DNA from 2 places in the Bradyrhizobium sp. CCBAU 25360 genome. Region 1 is predicted to be linked to the other one. Evidence: predicted binding sites of a transcription regulator. Region 1 holds the regulator's gene; the other holds the start of a gene.

Region 1 (3,410 bases):
TTATGGACGTGCTGGGCAAAACCTATCTCACCAAGCAAGCCTCTCTCCTGCTTGAATTCGCAAGAACCACCTCGGATTCTGACCTTTCCGCCAAGCTGATCAGCAAGGCCGCCGACCTGAAATCCCAGGCCGATCCGCTGCCCGACAAGGATCAAGGGCCGAAGGCTCCCGACGTCGCGATGGACGACGGGCCGGACCGGCCGAGCGGGAGTTGAGCGATGCCGGCCGTGGCACTCGTCATTCTCGTCCTCGCCATCGCCACCCTCCTGCCGATCGGCCTCGTTCTCTGGATCATGCCACGCCAGGCCTGAGCCTGCCTTCGATCCAGGGCCGGAAAGCGGCAAGATAAATTGTGGCCGCATTTTTGCCTCTGCTCCCGCGCTCGGCTAGAAGACTGTCGGAACATTTCGTCCGAACGTGCCGAGCAGGAGTTTCGCCGTGGCCTTGATGCCGGTTTCCGACGCCCTTGCTGCGGTGCTGGCGGGTGCAGAGCCGCTGCCTGCAGAGATGGTTTCACTCGACGAAGCCTACCATCGCGTGCTCGCGCAGGACGTCGCTGCGCGGCGCACCCAACCGCCCCAGGCGATGTCGGCGATGGACGGCTACGCCGTGCGCGCGGCCGATGCGGCAACGATCGATTCCAGGCTGACGATGATCGGTGAGGTCGCAGCGGGCCGTCCGTTCACGGAAAGGGTCGGCGCCGGCGAAGCCGTGCGGATCTTCACCGGCGGCGTCGTTCCCGACGGCGCCGACGCAGTCGTGATCCAGGAGGACACGATCGCCGAGGGCAAGCACATAACGATCAAGGAAGCCGCGATCGTGGGTCGGCACATCCGCCCCGCCGGCGTTGATTTCCGCGAGGGTGACGTCCTCCTGCGCAAGGGAACCCGTCTGACAGAGCGCGATCTCGCCCTCGCCGCTGGAATGAATCACCCGCAACTCGCCGTCTGCCGTCGTCCGAAGGTCGCGATCCTCGCCACCGGCGATGAACTGGTGATGCCGGGCTCGACGCCCGGGCACGGCCAGATCGTCTATTCCAACGGCTATGCCCTGCACGCGCTCGCCCGCAGCGAGGGCGCCGAGACCATCGACCTCGGTGTTGCCGCGGATACGCTGGAGGCCACCACCGCCGGCATCCGCCGCGCGCGCGAAAGCGGCGCCGACGTCCTGGTCACGACCGGGGGCGCATCGGTCGGCGACCACGATCTGGTCCAGCAGGCGCTGAAGGACGAAGGCATCGCGTTGGCGTTCTGGAAGATCGCGATGCGGCCCGGCAAGCCGATGATGCACGGACGCTTAGGGACGATGGGCGTCATTGGCCTGCCCGGCAATCCCGCGTCGTCCTACGTGTGCGCCTTCCTGTTCATGGTGCCGCTGATTCGCGCGCTGTCGGGCCGTTCGGTGATTCATCACCATCGCGAGCGCGCCGTGCTGGGCCGCGATCTCGGCGCCAATGACCAGCGCGAGGATTATCTGCGCGCGCGCCTGGAGCCGCGCGACGACGGCACGCTCGTCGCCCTTCCCGTCAGCCATCAAGACTCCTCTCTGCTTGCGAATCTTGCTGCAGCACAGGTACTTCTCGTGCGCGCACCGTTTGCGCCAAAGGCCGAGGCCGGCAGCCCCTGCGAAGTGCTGCGGCTCCCCGTCTGAACTGCGCGGCCACACGCATTCCGCGAGTTTCGCTCTGTTCACGGTAAATTAAGCAGTTGCGGAACATGTATCGAACATATAGTGTCCGTTCATGATTTGTTTCGAGGATGTAGCGGCTTATCGCTGAACTCATCGTCTCGGAATCGAACGACATCAACCGGGGGACTTTGGTCGAGATGTTAACGCGCAAACAATACGAGCTTCTGCGGTTCATCAGCGAACGCTTGAAGGAAAGCGGCGTGCCGCCGTCCTTCGACGAGATGAAGGATGCGCTCGACCTGCGCTCGAAGTCAGGCATCCACCGCCTGATCACCGCACTCGAGGAGCGCGGCTTCATCCGCCGGCTGCCCAACCGCGCCCGGGCCATCGAAGTGATCAAGCTGCCGGAGCTCCAAGCTGCCGCCGGCAACCGACGCGGCTTCACGCCAAGTGTCATCGAGGGCAATCTCGGCAAGCTACGCGCGAGCTCCAGCCCGTCCGCGGACGAGGGCGAGCGGCCCGTTGCGGTGCCCGTGATGGGCCGCATCGCGGCCGGCACCCCCATCGAGGCGTTGCAGACCCGCAGCCACACCATCAGCGTGCCGCCGGACATGCTCGGCTCCGGCGAGCATTACGCGCTCGAAGTGCGCGGCGATTCCATGGTCGAGGCCGGCATCCTCGACGGCGACATGGCGCTGATCCAGCGCAACGAGAGCGCCGATACCGGCGACATCGTGGTGGCGCTGATCGACGACGAGGAAGCCACGCTCAAGCGCTTCCGCCGCCGCGGCGCCTCGATCGCGCTGGAGCCCGCCAATGCCGCTTACGAGGTGCGCATCCTACCGCCGAACCGCGTGAAGATTCAGGGCAAGCTGATCGGGCTTTACCGCAAGTACTGATACCGGAGTCTTCAGCGCCTCGCGCGCGCCTTCGGTCGGCATCGCCGATCAGAGATTGGAGCGGATGATGGTCCGCTCCGGCTGGATAGTCTTTCTGGTTCTGCACAGATTGTCCGGCCCCTCCCCCTTTTCGCGACATCCTCGGCAGGCCGCGGGAAGCAACATCGCTTCGCGGCCTTTCGAGTTCGAGGGGGACAGCCCAAATGCGCCGGATCGTTTGAGCGCAGCCGCAGCAACGCTGGTCGCATCATCATGTCGGCTAGGACACGGCCGTGATCCAGAAAATCCGCAACGACCGCAATGCAGCGCGCACGCAACCGAGCTGACGATACTCGGGCTGGCTGGTTTCGCCGGTCGTTGACGCGCGCCTGCCAAATGCACGGAAGCCGACTTTGTTCCTATCGAATTCGGAAAAGATGGAAAAGATAATGTGATCGGGGCTCGCGGATCCCAGCCGCAGATTTGCCTACAACCAAGCAGACCGTCACGTGCTTCCACTCTGGTAGGGGCCTGCGCCTCCAAAGGGGTGCGGGTCGCTATCTCTGCATAGAGGAGCACCCGATGTGTGACTACAGCCTGCATGCCGTCGCGACGCGCCCCGCAGAAGTCGGCGAGACGATCGTCACGACAACATTCCGCGGCACCTCGACGCGCGGCTTCGCCTCCGAAGCCGATCTCTCCGTCGCGGTCTGCCTGCTGCCGGGAACGGAGCTCGCCTTCGCCGATAACGTCCGTTACGACAACCGCTGGATCTGGACGCGCACCGTCAACTCCCGCGTCGGCAAGTTCGGCAAGATCGATCCGCACATTCCCGATCGCCATCATGATGCGATCGAATTCCCGGACGGCAAATCCGTGCTGGTGACGCAGCTCGTCGAGGGC
Region 2 (3,410 bases), on a different contig from region 1:
GCGCTACGGCAAGGCCATCGCCATCACCGGCCAGCGCGATCACCGTTATTTGACCGTGACGATCGACGACGACGGCCCCGGCATTCCCGCGCATTTGCGCGAAGAAGTGTTCAAGCCGTTCCTGCGGCTCGACAACGCCCGCAACCAGGATGAAGGCGGCACGGGCCTTGGCCTTGCCATCGCCCGCGACATCGCCCGCTCGCATGGCGGCGACATCACCCTCGGCGACAGTCCGATGGGGGGATTGAGGGCCAGCGTGCGGATACCGGTGTAGCTGCAGCCTCACCTCTCCCCGTAAGAACGGGGCGAGGGAGCGCACCGGTTTCGGGGCAACGCTTACCTACTTCGGCAGCAGCGCCTTCAGCTTATCCATGTCGCGCACGTTCATCTTGAAGCCGCCGGGCATCACGATGTCGCCGGGCTTCTGGTCCGGTTTGCAGGCCCCAAGCCATTTGGCTTGCAGCGTCATGGTGGTATCGCGTCCCGCAGCGCCGGCGACACCGCCTTGTGCGTGCGAGGAGGTCTTCACCGTATAGGCCGAGTTGAAATCGCCCGTGATCTCGGCATGCGAGGTCGTGCTGACGCCGGCGACGCTGCACTCGGAATCGCTGACATAGCCGGTCGCGGTCTTCTTGATCTCCTGCTTGGCGCAGATCTGCTTGGCCATCGGGGAGACGTTGTTGCTCATCTCCTTGTCGACGGTCTCGTCGGTGCAGTGCTGCATGGTCATCTCGGGCACGGGCGAGCCGCTCGTGACCAGCTTCATCTCCCAAAGACCAGCCTTGCGCACCGGCAGGTCGTCGGCAAAGGCACCGCCTGCCGAAACCACGAGGCAAAGGGCCGAGCCGAGCAAAGCGAGTTTGCGCGTCATGTGAAAAGGCTCCCGGCTGAGAGAGTGCGGCGTTACGACAGCGCCTCAGTAGAGCGTGCGGATCGGCTGGTCGGCGGCGCCATAAGGCACCCAGCGGCAGGAGAACGAGATGTAACCGCCCTCATAGGCCTGCACCGCCAGGAATTTCACGACCTTGCCGTAGCGCGCGCAGTGGTCGACCGCGGCCTGCCGGGCGTCGACCTGGGTGGCCATCGAATAGGCGATGATGCCGCCGGTGTCGTTGCCCTTGAACGGCGGCACATAATCGGCGCGCGCCGACTGGCTCGCCATCAGACCCGAGACAACCAGGCTGGCGAGAAGACCCGCGGCCGCAATGATTCGCATTCCCGTCACTCCAATTGGCTGGTCGCCAGTTTACGGTGCCGGAAGGAAAGTGGAAAGAACCCAAGCCCTGCCAACCACGAAGTTGTGGTCAACTCCTGGCGAAGTGTTGCCGCGCTGCACTTGACCTCCCCCGGCCTTCGCGGCACCGTCCAACCTTCGCAAGACTTTAGCTGTCCGGATTGACCATGCGCGCCCCCCTCCTGAAATTGCTCCGCTATGCCGCTGTGCTCGGCCTCATGTTCGGAGCGATGTCGCTCGGTGAGGCCAGGGCCGCCAATCCGCTGGAGCTGAACTTCTGGCTGAGCGGACCGCGCTATGACGGCGCCGTCGCCGATTGCGACAGGGCGCTGCCGACCATCGCCACCCAGTTCTGGGAAAAGGAAAGCACGTTCTGGAATTCCTCGTTGAGGATCACCGGCTTCTCCGCCGTTCGCGAGACCGCATTCCGGCCCTGGCAGTCCGACAACATTCCGCGCCGCTATTGCACCGGCGAGGCCATGCTCAATGACGGCAAGGTGCGCAAGGTGCACTTCTCGATCATCGAGGATGGCGGCTTCGCCGGCTATGGCAACGGCGTCGAATGGTGCGTGGTCGGGCTCGACCGCAACTGGGCCTACAATCCGGCCTGCCGCGCCGCCAAGCCCTGATCAGGAAGCCCTGATTAGGAAGCCCTGATTGGTCGCTCGAGGCGCCGAACGGCGGCCGCCCGAATTTTGTTCTTGAAATGTTCCCATCGCCTGCTAGGCTTCCTCGCACAGTCTAGTTGAGGGGCGTCGCTATGTTTCATTCCAGATTGCATTTGTTTTCCCGTCTCGTGATCTCCCTGACCCTTGCCGCCGGACTGGCCTTGCTCGCCGGCAGCGCAAGCGCCCAGGACAAGCGGCAGAACGCGCCCGGCGAATTCGACTTCTATGTGCTGTCGCTATCGTGGTCGCCCTCGTTCTGCGAGGAGGCGGCCGAGCGTGGCGGCCGCTCGCAGATCCAGTGCAGCGGTCGGCCCTACGCCTTCGTGGTGCATGGGCTGTGGCCGCAATATGAGAACGGCTTCCCCGAATATTGCCAGCGGCCCGCACCGCGGCTGAACCGCAGCATCGTCTCCTCGATGCTCGATTTGATGCCGGCGCCGGGCCTGATCTTTAACGAATGGGATAAGCACGGCACCTGCTCGGGCCTCGAGGGCCGCAGTTATTTCGAGACGATCCGCAAGGCGCGCGCTGCGATCAAGATCCCGACCGAATATCTCGATTTGCCGCAGGCCAAGTCCGTGGCGCCGGCGGAGGTCGAGGAAGCCTTCATCAAGGCCAATCCGGGACTGAGCAATGCCGCCGTCTCGGTCACCTGCAACCGGACGCGGCTGTCCGAGGTCCGTATCTGCCTCAGCAAGGACCTGCAATTCCGCGCTTGCGACGAGATCGAACGCCGCACCTGCCGCCGCGACCAGGTCACCATGCCGCCGATCAGGGGTGGATAGGCCGACTTCTCAGACCGTCATTCCGGGGCCGCGAAGCGCGAAGAATCCATTGTCCCGCATAGCCGGTGGCGAAATGGATTCCGGGCTCGGTGCTGCGCACCGCCCCGGAGAATGACGGCAGTTACTTTCATCGCGCGATGTCGTAACTCTCCGCCATGAATTACAGTCACGCCTTCCACGCCGGCAACTTCGCCGATGTCATCAAGCACATCGTGCTGGCGCGCATCATCACCTATCTGCAGGACAAGCCGGGGGCGTTCCGCGTCATCGACACCCATGCCGGCGCCGGCCTCTACGATCTCGACAGCGACGAGGCGCGCCGGGGCGGCGAATGGCTGACCGGCATCGCGCGGCTGATGCAGGCACGCCTGTCGAACGAGACCCTGGCGCTGGTACAACCCTATCTCGATATCGTCCGCGCCTTCAATCCGAAGGGTGAGCTCAAAGCCTATCCGGGCTCGCCGTTGATTGCGCGCGGCCTGCTCCGGCCGCAAGACCGACTCGTCGCCTGCGAGCTCGAGCCGAAGGCGCGGAAAGCGCTGATCGCCGTGCTGCGCCGCGACGAACAGGCGCGCGTGGTCGACCTCGACGGCTGGGTGGCGCTGCCGGCCTTCGTGCCGCCGAAGGAGCGGCGCGGCCTCGTGCTGATCGATCCACCCTTCGAGGCCAAGGACGAGTTCGAGCGGCTGGGCGAAACCTTCTCCACCGCCTTCGCGAAATGGC

Evidence for each region. The regulator LexA, encoded in region 1, represses DNA repair genes until DNA is damaged. The targets are predictions, from matches to a motif close to TGTTCNNNNTGTGTTCNG.
Region 2: the regulator LexA is predicted to act here: its motif matches at 1,931-1,948, upstream of XH81_RS24005 (ribonuclease T2 family protein).

What each region holds. Positions count from the first base shown of each region.
Region 1 covers NZ_LBJA01000036.1:47,749-51,158, reverse strand. The annotation lists gene XH81_RS13160 (hypothetical protein) at 9-215, shown strand; gene XH81_RS13155 (molybdopterin molybdotransferase MoeA) at 439-1,650, shown strand; gene lexA (transcriptional repressor LexA) at 1,827-2,528, shown strand; gene XH81_RS13145 (hypothetical protein) at 3,090-3,410, shown strand, end outside.
Region 2 covers NZ_LBJA01000041.1:503,086-506,495, reverse strand. The annotation lists gene XH81_RS24025 (ATP-binding protein) at 1-274, shown strand, start outside; gene XH81_RS24020 (DUF3617 domain-containing protein) at 341-871, opposite strand; gene XH81_RS24015 (hypothetical protein) at 917-1,216, opposite strand; gene XH81_RS24010 (hypothetical protein) at 1,402-1,863, shown strand; gene XH81_RS24005 (ribonuclease T2 family protein) at 1,995-2,687, shown strand; gene XH81_RS24000 (23S rRNA (adenine(2030)-N(6))-methyltransferase RlmJ) at 2,843-3,410, shown strand, end outside.